DNA from 3 places in the Colwellia sp. BRX8-4 genome. Region 3 is predicted to be linked to each of the others. Evidence: predicted binding sites of a transcription regulator. Region 3 holds the regulator's gene; each other region holds the start of a gene.
The links. The regulator NrdR, encoded in region 3, represses ribonucleotide reductase genes. The targets are predictions, from matches to a motif close to AAACACNANATNTNGTGTTT.

Region 1 (5,371 bases), on a different contig from region 3:
ACCTTGATCATTCGTACTATTTTCAAGTTCAGCGCCATCTAACATTCTGTGAATGCTTGCGGCCTCTACTTTTGCTGTTTCTTGTTTTTTAAGCGTAACGTCATAAGTCTTTTCTGAGCCGTCTTTTTTGATGACCGTTAATTCAACAGACTTGCCTGCGCCAATTGAGCCAATCTTTCCTCGAATGGCGGCAAACGTTTTTACCACTTTTCCGTTCACTTTGGTAATAACATCACCAGACTCAATGCCGGCATCGGCAGCAGCAGAATCAGCAACGACTTGCTCGATAAAGCCACCTTGGCTCGACTCGAGTTCTAGTGCCTTGGCGATTTCACCATTGACACTTCGGCCTAACACGCCAAGTACACCACGGCGAACTTCGCCGAACTCAATCAATTGTCTAACAATGTTATCGACCATATTACTGGGTATGGCAAAGCCAATACCCACATTGCCACCATTAGGGCCTAATATCGCCGTATTAATGCCAACAAGTTTACCGTGTAAGTTAATGAGTGCACCACCTGAATTACCGCTGTTGATAGCAGCATCAGTTTGAATAAAGTCTTCGTAATTCTGCGCGTTTAATCCGCTACGTCCTAAAGCACTTATAATACCTGAAGTGACGGTTTGCCCCAAACCAAAAGGGCTACCAATGGCAACGGCAAAATCTCCAACTCGTATATCATCTGAGTCAGCTAATTTTACTTCAATTAAATCTTCAGCGTCTATTTGTAGTAAAGCGATATCACTACTGGCATCGGAGCCAATTCTCTTGGCGGTGATTTGACGACCGTCTTTTAACGTTATTTGAATTTCATCAGCTTCATTGATGACATGATTATTAGTGACTATGTAGCCTTGTGCAGCATCAATAATGACCCCTGAGCCTAAACCTCGAAATTCACGTTTTCTTGCTTGGTTTTGTTGAGGATTACCAAAGAAAAACTTTAAAGCATCTGGTACTTTAGATTTATCTTCGTGGGTACCAGTAACCGAAATTAGCACGACACCCGGAGTAACCTTCTCTAGCATCGGCGCTAAACTTGGCAACTGTTGACCACTAACGGAAAAAGGTAAATTGGCTTGGACGGGCAAACTTGCCACGGCAATAGAGCCGGAAAGAAGAATACTTGTTGCTAAAACAGACAGTTTTTTCATAAAAGAGACAACCTTCTTATAAACATAAATGATTAATGTAATTTTATACTTAACTAAAGACCTATGCTGTGTGCGTTAGTTCCAAAGAACATTAGCCTACATTTGTAACACTTTGTTTCTTGTCGGCAAAAAGTCCACTCGCTTGACCTGAGTAGTCAAGTGGTGGTTCTGTGCTTGTTTCTTCACTCTTACGTTCGGCTCGGCTGTGACGTAATGATACGGTTTGTGCAAGTTGTTCTTGTGTTTCTTTTGAGAAAAAAGGCATGCCATCAACGTCTGAAGGTGTTGCTTGTTTTAATAACTGCGTACTTTTTTCCATTTGCAACATGGCTGTTTGGCAAGTGCTATTCATTTTGTCCAAAAGTATTGTTGAATCATCTAAATGTTCTGCAACATCGAGTTTATATTGCGCTAAAGCGGCTTCACTATTACTAACGCGTTCACTAAGTTTCTGGTTGTCTTGGACTGATGCAGATAAAAAACGACTAGCAACAAAACCTATTGCCGCACCAACTAATAAAAGAAAAATTGCTAAAACTATATCCATAGTGTCAAACCCTCGTTATATTCAATAAAATTAGTAAAAATATGGGAACTTATTTTGTATAATAGCGCTTCTGTTCGCGCTTACCTAATGAATATGATTGCGAATTTGTTAATTTCAAGAAAATATTTCATTAGTCCTGTAAAGACTTTGTGAAACAAAATATAAGTGGCCAATAAATGATCAAGCTTTCACCTCTAGATAAGTATAATGAAGATTTAACTCGTGATGATTTTTTACATGACGATGCGCAGGAAAATGCGGTAAAAAACTTACAGCGTCTCTATGAAGATCTTCAAAATAAACCCTTACCCGTTGAAGGATTTAAGAAGGTGCTTAATCGCTGGAAGCGCATTGTTGCCTCATCTGAAACCAAAACCATACAAGGACTTTATTTTTGGGGTGGCGTTGGTCGAGGGAAAACTTATTTAGTTGATACATTTTATGATTGTTTGCCTTTTGAAAATAAAATGCGTGTTCACTTTCATCGCTTTATGCACCGTGTTCATCAAGAATTAAAAACATTAACCGGGCAAGCTGACCCATTGAAAATAATTGCCAAACGTTTTGCTGATGAAACCTGTATTATTTGTTTTGATGAATTTTTTGTTTCCGACATTACCGATGCAATGATCCTTGGCGCTTTGTTTGAAGAATTATTTGCACATAATGTTACTTTAGTGGCAACGTCAAATATTATACCTGACGGTCTGTACCGAAATGGTTTGCAACGCGAACGTTTTTTACCAGCTATTAAACTCATCAATAAACATTGTGATGTGGTAAATGTCGATAGCGGTATTGATTACCGTTTGCGAACCCTAGAGCAAGCCGAGATTTACCATGCTCCACTTGATGCAGAGGCAAGTGAAAACCTGGCGCAATATTTTATTCAATTGTCGGTCAAACCAGGTAAGAAAGATGTTGACGTTAAAATAAATAATCGCTCATTATCGGCGATTGAAGAGTCAGACGGTATTGTGCACTTTGACTTTTCGGTGTTGTGTGAATCCGCACGTAGTCAAACTGACTATATGGAGATAAGTCGTTTGTATCACACGGTATTATTAGCAAATGTTAAACAAATGAGTGTCGATCGTGAAGATGCGGCCCGTCGATTTATTGCCTTGGTTGATGAATTTTATGAACGTAATGTAAAATTAATTATTTCTGCTGAAGTCGAAATGGAAAATTTATACAGCCACGGTGGTTTGGAATTTGAGTTCAAACGTTGTTTAAGTCGTTTACAAGAAATGCAGTCACATGATTATTTAGCAAGTAAGCACTTACCTTAGTGAGATAGTAAAACTTACTTAAAGATAATTATAAAAATGCCGATTTAACGATCGGCATTTTTTTATGCCAATTTTAGCGTTATTACGCTAACTAGCTATATGTTGTGTTGTTTATTGATCTTGATCGCAATATGTAGTGCTTTGGCTTTTGTCATTTATTTTTATAGGTAATATACACCAAAAATAAAATGATAAAGGAATGCTGATGACAAACGCTTTTTCACCAGGCTTAGCGACAAGTATTAAATTACAAGCCGCTTCAGTTGATATTTGGGATAAAAAATACCGCTTAAAAGACAAACATGGCCACCCGCAAGAGAATACTATTTCAGAAACATTTCATCGAGTTGCCTTAGCGCTCGCGGATATAGAAAATAAAGATAAGAAAAAGTGGTACGAGAAATTTGTTTGGGCGATGGAATGTGGCGCCTATCCTGCGGGACGAATAATATCAAATGCAGGTGCCAAAAAATTTAAGCCCGCCACATCAACAATAAACTGCACGGTTTCAGGCACTATCGACGATTCAATGACGGGTATATTAACTGCGGTGCACCAAGCAGGCCTAACGTTAAAGGCGGGGTGTGGTATTGGTTATGAATTCTCAACTTTAAGACCTAGTGGTGCCTTTGTTGCTGGCGCCGGTGCCACAACTTCAGGTCCACTGTCGTTCATGGATATCTTCGATAAAATGTGTTTTACCATTAGTTCTGCCGGCGGGCGGCGTGGTGCGCAAATGGGGGTTTTTGATATCTCTCACCCTGATGTTAAACGTTTTATTTTAGCGAAGCGCGAGGATGGTCGGTTACGGCAATTTAATTTATCACTACTGATCAGTGATGAATTTATTGCTGCTGTAAAAAATCAACAAGACTGGTTACTCAATTTTCCTATTTCTCACCAAGAGTTACTTGCCGATGATATCGCTATCACCGATCGGGATAAAATACTCTTCAAAGAGAATTATTTTGATAACGCTTATATTAAAAAACATAATTATGTATTGAATCATGAAGGTAAAATCGCCTGTAAAATTTATAGCACGATACCAGCTGTTAGGCTGTGGGATATGATAATGAGCAATACATTTGACTATGCTGAACCAGGTTTTTTACTCATTGACCATGCTAACGAAATGAATAACAACTGGTTTTGTGAAAAACTACGTGCAAGTAATCCCTGCGGCGAACAAATATTACCGCCCAACGGTGCTTGTCTGCTGGGTTCAGTAAATTTAGTTAAATTTGTTGAGCAACCTTTCACTTCTAGTGCGAAATTTAATTGGGATAAATACCGCGAAGTTATTAAAGTTTTTACCCGCATGCTCGACAACGTAGTAGAAATTAATGGCTTACCACTGCCTGAACAACAGCAAGAAATTCAAAGTAAGCGCCGTCATGGTATGGGGTACTTAGGATTAGGCTCAGCTCTGACATTATTAAAAATACCTTATAATAGTCCTGAAGCCCTGGCTTTTACTGACAAAGTATCAAAAGTTTTAGCGATAACGGGGTGGCAAGAAGCGTTAAATTTAGCAAAAGAAAAAGGTCCTGCGCCGATACTTGCACAAACGTTCGTGGTAACTCAGCAAATGCTAGTAAAACGCCCCGAAATGATAAAAGACGGCATAAAAGTGGCGGATAAAATAAAAGGTTCAGTTCTGCACGCAAAATACAGTCGTTATATGCAGCGTATCGCTGAAGAAAATCCTGAACTTGTCGAAGCGTTAGCTGAGGTTGGCGCCCGTTTTACACATCATTCTTCAATAGCACCCACAGGCACTTTAGCGCTCAGTCTAGGTAATAATGTATCTAATGGTATTGAACCAAGCTTTGCACATGAATATCACCGCAATATTATTCGTCAAGGTAAGAAATCAAAAGAATCCGTCGCTGTTTCAAGTTATGAACTGCTGGCATATCGTCATTTTATCAATAAAGATGCTTTGGCATATAGCGAAGATGACAATAAAAAGCTGCCTAACTATTTTGTATCTGCCGATGCCATCGCTCCTAAAGAACATGTTGATATTCAGTCTGCGGCACAATACTGGATAGACTCGTCTATTTCAAAAACAATTAATGTTCCAACTGATATCGATTATGAAAACTTCAAAGATATCTATTTGTATGCATACGACCAGGGCTTGAAAGGCTGTACGACTTTTCGTTTTAACCCAGAAGTCCATCAAGGCGTATTAGTAAAAGACGAAGAACTCGCTAATGTAACGTATCAGTTTACCTTAGCCGATGGCACTGAGATTTTAGCGAAAGGTAATGAAGAGGTGGTTTACGACGGCGAAACGCATACGGCTGCAAATCTTCATGACGCTTTAAAAGAAGGTTACTACGGTAAGCTCTAAAAGCCCTGG
Region 2 (5,371 bases), on a different contig from region 3:
ATTTTTGCGGGCACATAGCCATATCATTAGCACTTTTCATTTAAAAAGGCTTAAACGCAAAATGTGCTAATGATGTGATAAGAAAGCATGATAATCGCTTCTTTATCTGGAGGTTAAAACCATTAAAGGTCAAAGCCATCAAAATCATCACTTGATACAGAAGAGTCGACTTGACCAACTAAGTAACTCGATATCTCTGTTTCTTGTGGAGCGACCTGAACATTGTCTGATACTAAGTAAGCATTCATCCATGGTAATGGGTTACTTTTTATATCAAAGGGTGCATCAAAACCAATAGCCGTTAAGCGTTGATTACTAATGTACTCAATATATTGATTTAATATTGCCGCATTCAAGCCAATCATTGAACCGTCTTTGAATAGGTACTGAGCCCATTCTTTTTCTTGTTCAACAACATCAAGAAATATCTGTAATCCTTGCTCTTTCATTTCTTGAGAAATGATTTTCATTTCAGGATCATCTCTACCGGATAACCAGTTATTTAAAATATGTTGAGTACCGGTTAAATGCAAAGCTTCATCTCGAGCAATAAGCTTAATAATTTTTGCGTTACCTTCTAATAACTCACGCTCGGCAAAAGCAAATGAACAGGCAAAGCTGACATAAAAGCGAATGGCTTCTAAAGCGTTGACCGAACAAACAGCCAAGTATAAGCGCTCTTTAAGCTTGCGAGTTGATACTTCAATCATTTCACCATCGACTTCATAGGTACCGTCACCTTGTGACTGGAGTAGTTGTGTGGTGATGATCACGGCATCAAAGTATTTAGAAATACTGGATGCACGCTTTAAAATAGCTGGGTTAACAACGATGTCGTCAAATATTTCACTTGGATCTGAAAACAAGTTTCTCAAAATATGCGTGTAAGAGCGAGAATGAATGGTTTCACTGAAAGCCCAGGTTTCTATCCAAGTTTCTACTTCTGGTAATGAAACCAGCGGTAAAAACATCGCATTCACCGAGCGTGCTGCCATAGAATCAAGCAAAGTTTGATATTTTAGGTTGGAAATGAAAATATGCTTTTCTGAAGGCGTTAAACTTTGCCAATCAGATCTGTCTTTTGATACATCAATTTCTTCAGGACGCCAAAAAAACGATAACTGTTTTTCAATAAGTTTTTCAAAGGCGATAAAACGTTGTTGGTCATATCGTGAGACATTGACACTGTTACCTAAAAACATTGGCTCGAGTAGCGCATTGTTAGGAACTTGATTAAACGTGGTGTAGGACATCTATTACTCCTTGATAACACGCATGGAAGTCACAGCCTGTTATCGAAATTTTGTTTTTAAAAATTATAGGTATGACTGATTATGCTCAAAGCTCCATTGTTAAAAAACAATGAAGCTTTTTTTTGTGCGCACAATTAAATTTTACATGCGCCGCCTTCACAGTCTTCTTCTTCTAATCCGAGCATATTCTCAGACGCACCATCACGGGTGTTATGGTAATACATGGTTTTAACGCCTAATTTATAAGCGGTTAAAATATCCTTTAAGATTTGCTTCACCGGTACTTTTCCGCCTTCAAAGCGTGCAGGGTCGTAGTTAGTATTTGCAGAGATGGTTTGGTCAATAAACTTCTGCATGATACCCACTAGCTGCAAGTAACCTTCGTTATTTGGAATATTCCAAAGTAACTCATAGTTACCCTTTAATCTTTGATATTCAGGTACAACCTGTTTTAAAACACCATCTTTACTAGCCTTTATACTGATTAAACCTCTTGGTGGTTCAATTCCATTTGTAGCATTTGAAATTTGTGATGAAGTTTCAGATGGCATTAACGCGGAAACCGTTGAATTTCTTACGCCATGTGTCTTGATACTCTCTCGCAAAGTTTCCCAGTCAAGATGAAGGGGTTCACCGGTAATGTCGTCAATGGTCTTTTTATAAGTATCAATCGGTAAAATACCTTGTGATAAACGTGTCTCATTAAATTTAGGACAAGCGCCTTTTTCTTTTGCTAATTCATTTGATGCTTTCAATAAATTAAATTGAATGGCTTCAAAGGTACGGTGAGTTAAATTGTTAGCACTGCCATTTGAATAATACACGCCGTTTTTAGCTAAGTAATAAGCATAGTTTATTACGCCTATACCTAATGTTCTTCTGCCTATAGTGGCATTGTAAGCAGCTGGCATCGGGTAGTTTTGATAATCAAGTAAACTATCAAGCGCTCGAACTGCAAGGTCTGATAAACCTTCTAATTCATCTAAGCTTTCTATTGCGCCTAAGTTAAAGGCTGACAAAGTACAAAGGGCAATTTCGCCATTTGGATCATTAATATCATTCATTGGTTGTGTCGGTAGCGCAATCTCTAAACACAAATTACTTTGGCGTATTGGTGCTTGTTTCGGATCGAATGGGCTGTGCGTATTACAGTGATCAACATTCTGTAAATAAATTCGACCTGTGCTGGCACGCTCTTGAGCAAATAAGGTGAATAACTCAATAGCTTTAATGCATTTTTTACGAATTGAATCATCAGCTTCATATTTTACATACAAGGCTTCAAATTTCTCTTGGTCTTCAAAAAAAGCATCATAAAGGCCAGGAACATCGCTCGGGCTAAAGAGAGTAATAGACTCTCCTTTGATTAAGCGTGTGTACATAAGCTTATTGAATTGCACGCCATAATCTAAATGACGGACACGATTTTCTTCAACACCTCGGTTATTTTTAAGGACCAGTAAGCTTTCAACTTCTAAATGCCAAAGTGGGTAGAATAACGTAGCTGCGCCGCCTCGAACTCCCCCTTGTGAACAACTTTTAACAGCCGTTTGAAAATGCTTGAAAAACGGAATACAACCGGTATGAAAGGCTTCACCATTACGTATCGAACTACCTAAAGCGCGAATACGGCCAGCATTGATGCCAATGCCTGCTCGTTGTGAAACATATTTAACAATAGAGCTAGAAGCCGCGTTTATTGAGTCTAAACTGTCACCACATTCAATTAATACACAAGATGAAAATTGACGAGTAGGCGTACGTACCCCTGCCATAATAGGTGTAGGTAACGATATTTTGAAGGTTGAAATCGCGTGATAAAAACCTTCAACATATTTTAAACGTGTTTCAACAGGATATTTAGCAAATAAACAAGCGGCCACTAAGATATATAAAAACTGAGCACTTTCGTAAATTTCACCCGTTACCCGGTTTTGGACAAGGTATTTACCTTCTAATTGTTTGACTGCGGCGTAACTAAAGTCTAAATCGCGAGGATGAACAAGAAATTTTTCCATTTGTTCAAACTCTGCTTCGCTGTAATCAGCTAGAAGATGTTCATCATATTTACCATTTTCTACCATACTAACAACATGGGTAAATAATTTAGGCGGCTCAAATTGGCCGTAGGCTTTTTTACGTAGATGAAAAATAGCCAAACGTGCTGATAAATACTGATAATCAGGTGTCTCTTCTGAAATAAGATCAGCGGCGGCTTTAATGATAGTTTCATGAATGTCAGCAGTCTTGATACCGTCGTAGAATTGAATATGAGATTTCAACTCAACTTGTGACACCGAAACGTTATCAAGGCCTTCAGCAGCCCAAGTGATAACTTGATGAATTTTTTCTAAATCGATGAGTTCTTTTTTGCCGTTACGCTTACTTACAAAAAGATTATTAGTCATGAAGAGCCTGTCATTTATTAATTATGCTGGTCGCTTTATTTACCTAACGTTGTCAACTAAAGAAAACGTTAAGTGAACACTTATCAGTATTATATTTCCCTAAAATGTAAATTAGCACAAAAAAACATCTGAACAACAAATACACTATATATAGGGGTTTTCTAAAAACTGATCACAAGATAATGAGGTTTGGCTGTTTTTGCAAGTGATAAAAAGCATAGTTTTTAATAACTTTCTTTAGAGTAAAAGTTCAGTTAGTAACGACTAACTTAGTAGTGCTTTTTATTTTTGATATTACAAAAACGCAACGTTTATTTTAATTAATTTTTGTGGGTAATTTATTTTTAAATAAAATTACCCGTTTATTGGTTGTTTTTGTCAGCTAAAACTTAATTTCCAATAAAAACAACACGTTGCTTTTTTTTAAGCAGGAAGGGCACTAAATGAACAATAATGCTGATATAGACTGTTTAGGTTAAGCGTTACGATGACAACTTGTATAAAGTTTATCCGCTAGTTATTAGTAGATCATAAGAGCGGTTGGTCCACACAAAAATATATACATTAATAAGTGGGGTTATTGCTTTTTTATTATACTTTGGCTGGTGAAATACTCTTTTAAGAAGTTAAGTAATAAGCGCAGCTTTTTGGAATTGGCTGTACCAGGCGGGAATACACCAAAGACATTAATGTCGCTAAAAGCATAATCATCTAGCACTGTTTCTAAAGTGCCTGCTTTTATTTTTGGCCAAGCATCGTAAATAGGAATACGGCCCAGACCATGTCCTGCTTCAACAAAGGCAGTACGTGCGGCGGCATTATTGGTACTAATACTGCCTTTTGTGGTGACACTGAACGAACGACTGCCCTTAGTCAAGGTTAACACTCCAGAGGTTAATTTATAAATAACCCATTGGTGGTCGCTTAAATCAGCCGGTTTAGTGGGGCGGCCAAATTGCAGAAAATATTCAGGTGCGCCACAAAGGCATGTTTGTAGCGTCGCCAGTTTAGTTGCTTGTAAACCAGAGTCAGGTAAGGGGGCACCGCGAATCGCTAAATCGATACCTTCTTTCATAATATTAACGACCTCATCAGTTAACATCACATCGAGTGCTATTTTGGGGTAAATTTTTTTAAATTCGTTCAGCGCCGGCACAACGGTCTGCAAACCAACATTTACCGGGCACGTTATTTTAAGTAAGCCGATAGGTTCATTTTTGAAATTTTCAATTTGCTGATTAGCGGCACTGGCTTGCTCAGCAATAACTCGACAGCGTTCATAATAGGCTTGACCCGCTTCGGTCAGGTTAATCGCACGTGTTGAACGATTAAGTAACTTTACCTCGAGCTGCGCTTCAAGCTTCTTCAAATGATAACTTACTACTGCTCTTGATAGTCCTAAATGTTTAGCGGCTGCACTTAAGCTACCTTGTTCAATGACTTGAGCGAATACAACCATACTTTTGAGTTGTTCAAATGAGATATCCATAACAGCACCTATTGAGGTAATAACCAGTTAATCATTTACTTTGCTAATCATTGTATCAATTATTGATACAATGATGTCAGTTTTATCTGCATTGTTCATTTTTGTTCTTAGGCATATACTAGCTACATTGAATAAACGAACACCTAAACTCACTTATATAACCAAACGGATGAATGATAATGACTAAACAAATATTAATGGTACTTACTTCACATGATGAG
Region 3 (5,371 bases):
AGAAATTGCCGATATTTTAGTGATATCCGTTAATCTTGTTGGTGTGCGTTTACAACGCGCAAAAATCGCTTTGAGTAAGTTAATGGAGGCGGTATGAACGAAGAAGATTCCCTGTTACATAAAAAAAGTAAAGTGATTTTATCTACTCAAAGTCAAGCTGAGGCGATACTTGATGTTGCAACTTTACCCAAGAATAAAGCGACTAAACCACTCGATAGTTCGGTAATTGATGAACAATGGGCGCAGATGAGCCAAGACTGGCAAAGCCAACCTATTATTAAAACCGATATTAACCGTTTACTTAAACAAACAAAGCAAAGAACTGTGTGGGCTAAATCTTTATTAGTCATAGATATTATGGCTACGTTGGCTATGTTGTTTGTAGCTAGCTATATGTGGCTCAGTGGCTCGAAAGATCAAGCAACCATTATTTACTTAGGTGGTGGCGGCATTCTTTCCATTATTTTTGTAATATTTGCCATTAAAGCTCGTTTATCGGCATGGAAAATAAATTGTGGCAGTCCTGATAAAGCAATTGAACATGCCATTCTCGGTTGTCAGTCGTCTATTAGCTACATCAAGTTAATAAAGTTCTCTTGTCTCATTATTGGGCCCTTTGCCAATTGGTATGTTTTTGCTGTCACCGAGCAATTAGAAAAATCGCCCATTGTTGGTCTAGCTATTTTGAATATATTTCTGGTGAGTATTTGGCTTGTCAGTCAGTCTTTTTATATAAAAAGGCAAAAAGAGCTAAAACAACTAAATGATATTTTAATAAAATAAATATTGGTTATGTCTTAATAAAATAGATTATATTTTGTTTTTCTGCTTTATTTCTGTTTTAAATTTCTTGTTATTGCTTTTTTTCTTCGTTATATTCTATTTGCTGTTAACGTTGATCAAAGCTGTAAAAGTTTTTATCGATAATAACAGCAACACTCTTGGCATATTAGATTACTAAATGAGCTAAAGCTTGTACCTTTATCCGTGTACAACTGAGCTGATTTCAGGCAATATACGCCGCATAAATTTTGCTATCCATTAGACAATTGTCTGTAACAGCTAAGGCTGAATAATTGAGGAAAAACCATGTTTACACGTGATATGAATATTGCTGATTTTGACCCGGAACTTTATCAAGCGATGAGCAATGAGAAAGTTCGCCAAGAAGAGCACATCGAACTTATTGCTTCAGAAAATTACTGTAGCCCGCGTGTTCTTGAAGCACAAGGTTCTCAATTAACTAATAAATATGCTGAAGGTTACCCAGGCAAACGTTACTACGGTGGTTGTGAATTCGTAGATATCGCTGAGCAATTAGCCATAGACCGTGCAAAAGAATTATTTGGCGCAACTTACGCGAACGTGCAACCTCATGCTGGTTCTCAAGCTAATGCTGCAGTTTTTCAAGCGCTTGTTACTCCAGGTGGTAAAGTGTTAGGAATGAGTTTAGCGCACGGTGGTCATTTAACGCATGGTTCTCATGTTAGTTTTTCTGGCAAGTCTTACGAAGCATTTCAATACGGTCTTCACCCAGAAACAGGTGACATAGATTACGAAGAAATGGAACGTTTAGCACAAGAACATAAACCAGAAATGATCATTGGTGGTTTTTCTGCTTTCTCTGGTGTTGTTGATTGGGCACGTATGCGTAAAATCGCAGACGGTGTTGGCGCATACTTTTTCGTTGATATGGCTCATGTTGCTGGTTTAATTGCCGCCGGTTTATATCCAAACCCAGTGCCACATGCGCATGTTGTTACTACAACTACTCATAAAACATTAGCCGGTCCTCGTGGCGGTTTAATTATTTCGGGTTGTGATGATGAAGCTATCTATAAAAAATTAAACTCTGCTGTTTTCCCAGGTGGCCAAGGTGGCCCATTAATGCACATTATTGCAGCTAAAGCGGTTGCATTTAAAGAAGCATTAGAACCTGAGTTTAAAGTTTATCAACAGAATGTTTTAGACAATGCTAAAGCTATGGTTGCTGTTCTTCAGGAACGCGGTTACAAAGTTGTTTCTAACGGCACTGAAAACCACTTATTGTTACTTGACTTAATTGATAAAGATATTACAGGTAAAGATGCTGATGCTGCATTAGGCCGTGCCCATATTACGGTAAATAAAAACTCAGTACCTAACGACCCACGTTCTCCGTTTGTAACTTCTGGTTTACGTTTAGGTACTCCGGCTATTACGCGTCGTGGTTTTGGCGTTGTTGAAACTCAAGCATTAACGGGTTGGATTTGTGATATTTTAGACGATATCAACAATGAACAGACGGTTACTGATGTTAAAGCCAGTGTTAAAGAACTTTGTTCACGCTTCCCTGTATACGCGTAAATTAAGCTAACGACTTTAGTGTCTTAAGCGATATAGCTGTGGCGCTTAAAGTCTAATGGGAAAAGCTATAAATAAGTTAATGTAACAATAGCTTAATTAGACTAAAATGGCCGCATTAGCGGCCATTATTGTTTCTGTCAATTAAACAGAGCTATGTGTCGAAAGTACCGAGTCCATTAAGATAAAAATATACTTATTGGGATTGGTATAACCTTTTTTGGAGCTTTCCATGTATTGTCCTTTTTGTAGAGCCTTAGATACCAAAGTCATTGACTCTCGTTTGGTCTCTGACGGTCATCAAGTTCGCCGTCGCCGCGAATGTCTAGCCTGTCATGAGCGCTACACTACCTTTGAAACTGCTGAGTTAGTTATGCCACGTATTATTAAAAATGATGGTTCACGTGAGCCTTTCAATGAAGATAAAATGCGTAATGGTTTAGTGCGAGCACTCGAAAAACGTCCGGTGAGTGTCGAGCAAGTCGAACTATCGATTAATAAAGTCAAATCAAAGCTACGTGCCACTGGTGAGCGAGAAGTATCGAGTGAGTTGCTTGGTAATATCATCATGGAACAATTAAAAGAATTAGATAAAGTCGCTTATGTGCGTTTTGCCTCGGTTTATCGCTCTTTTGAAGATATTCGCGAATTTAGTGAAGAAATTGCGCGCTTAGGTAATGAAAAATAGATGAAAGAATTTTCAGCCGAAGATTACCGTTTTATGCAACGGGCTATAATGCTTGCCAAACAAGGACATTATACCACCTCGCCTAATCCGCGCGTTGGTTGTGTTTTGGTAAAAGATGGTAAAATTGTCGGAGAAGGTTTTCATCAAAAAGCGGGTGAAGGCCATGCTGAAGTTAACGCGTTAGCAATGGCGGGTAAAAATGCGCAAGGTGCAACCGCTTATGTAACACTTGAGCCGTGTAGTCATTATGGGTTAACGCCACCCTGTGCTAAAGGACTTATTCTTGCCGGTATTAAACATGTCATAGCGGCGATGGTTGATCCAAATCCTAAAGTTGCTGGTAATGGTTTAAAAATGTTAGCACAAGCGGAAATATCTTCGCAACACGGTTTATTGAGACAAGCGGCTGAAGATTTAAATGTTGGTTTTATCAAACAAATGACCACAGGTTTGCCCTACGTCCGTTGTAAATTAGCGGCGAGTTTAGATGGAAAAACCGCGATGAAAAATGGTGAAAGTAAATGGATTACTTCGCCTCAAGCTCGACAAGATGTTCAGCGTTTACGCGCACAAAGTTGTGCGATTATCAGTGGTGCTGACAGTATATTAACCGATAATGCAAAAATGACGGTACGTTGGTCTGAGCTAGGGGAATTAAAAGATAGTTATCAAGAGGAAGACGTTAGGCAACCGATAAGAGTGATTATAGATACAAAAAATCGCTTAACGCCTAACTTAGCTTTATTTAATGAGCACAGCCCAATAATTTTAATTCGTCGTACCATTGAAAACATTCATCAATGGCCTCATTTTGTAAAGCAGGTGGTTTTACCTGTAGTCAATACATTAGCTAATGAACAACAGATTGACTTACATGCATTACTTCAATATTTAGCTAAGCTAAATTTAAATGATGTACTCATTGAGTCAGGTGCTCGATTAGCGGGTGCTTTTATTGAACAAAATTTAGTCGATGAATTGATTTTATATCAAGCCCCTAAATTGATGGGTGCAGACAGTAAAAGCTTAGTGAATATGACAAGCATTGAAAGCTTGAGCCAAGCAAAAGAACTAAATATAATTGATTTACGTATGATCGGCAAAGATATCCGTATTATTGCTAAACTTTTACCGTAAAATTTTAGTATGGTGTTGAGTTTTACTTGACCTAAAAATGACTTAAAGAGTGATTATGTTCACAGGAATAATTGAAGCAGTTGGTAGCATTCAAGCGATAAACATTACTGGACAGGGTGCAAGAATTGTTATTTCCACCGGTTTATTAGATATGAGTGATGTTAAATTAGGTGATTCAATAGCGACCAATGGCATTTGTTTAACCGTTGTCGCTTTTGACTCATCAACTTATAGTGCCGATGTTTCTAATGAAACCTTACAGCGTACTGGCTTTGTTGATTATCAAACAGGGCAGGCTGTTAATTTAGAAAAAGCCATGTTACCCACCACTCGTTTTGGCGGACATATGGTGTCTGGCCATGTCGATGCTGTGGTTGTAATAACCTCGATTGAACATAATGGTAATAGCCTAGAATACTGGCTTGAAATGCCAAGTGATTTAGCGCCATACATTGCCGAAAAAGGCTCTATCACAATTGACGGCACGAGCTTAACAGTTAACAGTGTCACCGATGATAAATTTCGTCTAACGATCGTTCCTCACACTAACGCGCAAACCATTATTGCTCAATATAAAGCGGGCACTAAAGTCAATTTAGAAGTTGACTTAATCGCCCGTTATATCGAAAGGCTATTAACAAAAAAAGCCGCTAGCACGGCCGAGCACCATAGTTCTGGTGTGACTCATGAACTATTAGCACGTAACGGTTTTATGAAGTAAACAAACAAGGTAGCGTTTGTATATCAAGCGCACTATTGTATTCCTCAAAATTATGAAAAAAAATTAAATAAAAGAGATGATCATGAATTTAAATACCCCACAAGAAATTATTGACGATATTGCTCAAGGTAAAATGGTCATTTTGATGGACGATGAAGACAGAGAAAATGAAGGTGACTTCATTATGGCTGCTGAAAAAGTAACCCCCGAAGCCATTAATTTTATGGCGACTCACGGTCGTGGTTTAATTTGTATGCCGATGACGGTTGAAAAATGCCAGCAGCTCAAGTTACCTTTGATGGTTGAAAAAAATGACGCTCAATTTAGCACTAATTTTACTGTGTCAATTGAGGCCGCTCAAGGAGTAACTACCGGGATTTCTGCTGGCGATCGTGCAACGACTGTATTAGCTGCTGTTGCCAAAGATGCTAATCATTTAAGTATTGTTCAGCCGGGGCATATTTTTCCATTAATAGCCAAAG

Region 1: the regulator NrdR is predicted to act here: its motif matches at 3,123-3,142, upstream of H4J56_RS05350 (adenosylcobalamin-dependent ribonucleoside-diphosphate reductase).
Region 2: the regulator NrdR is predicted to act here: its motif matches at 3,801-3,820, upstream of nrdA (class 1a ribonucleoside-diphosphate reductase subunit alpha).

Annotation. Positions count from the first base shown of each region.
Region 1 covers NZ_JACGVS010000004.1:118,066-123,436, forward strand. The annotation lists gene H4J56_RS05335 (Do family serine endopeptidase) at 1-1,161, opposite strand, end outside; gene H4J56_RS05340 (YhcB family protein) at 1,253-1,708, opposite strand; gene zapE (cell division protein ZapE) at 1,885-3,000, shown strand; gene H4J56_RS05350 (adenosylcobalamin-dependent ribonucleoside-diphosphate reductase) at 3,206-5,362, shown strand.
Region 2 covers NZ_JACGVS010000015.1:77,158-82,528, forward strand. The annotation lists gene yfaE (class I ribonucleotide reductase maintenance protein YfaE) at 1-40, opposite strand, end outside; gene nrdB (class Ia ribonucleoside-diphosphate reductase subunit beta) at 123-1,253, opposite strand; gene nrdA (class 1a ribonucleoside-diphosphate reductase subunit alpha) at 1,388-3,661, opposite strand; gene H4J56_RS13435 (LysR family transcriptional regulator) at 4,239-5,150, opposite strand; gene H4J56_RS13440 (type 1 glutamine amidotransferase domain-containing protein) at 5,330-5,371, shown strand, end outside.
Region 3 covers NZ_JACGVS010000025.1:15,080-20,450, forward strand. The annotation lists gene H4J56_RS16770 (RNA polymerase sigma factor) at 1-97, shown strand, start outside; gene H4J56_RS16775 (hypothetical protein) at 94-783, shown strand; gene glyA (serine hydroxymethyltransferase) at 1,090-2,346, shown strand; gene nrdR (transcriptional regulator NrdR) at 2,576-3,031, shown strand; gene ribD (bifunctional diaminohydroxyphosphoribosylaminopyrimidine deaminase/5-amino-6-(5-phosphoribosylamino)uracil reductase RibD) at 3,032-4,168, shown strand; gene H4J56_RS16795 (riboflavin synthase) at 4,224-4,889, shown strand; gene ribBA (bifunctional 3,4-dihydroxy-2-butanone-4-phosphate synthase/GTP cyclohydrolase II) at 4,972-5,371, shown strand, end outside.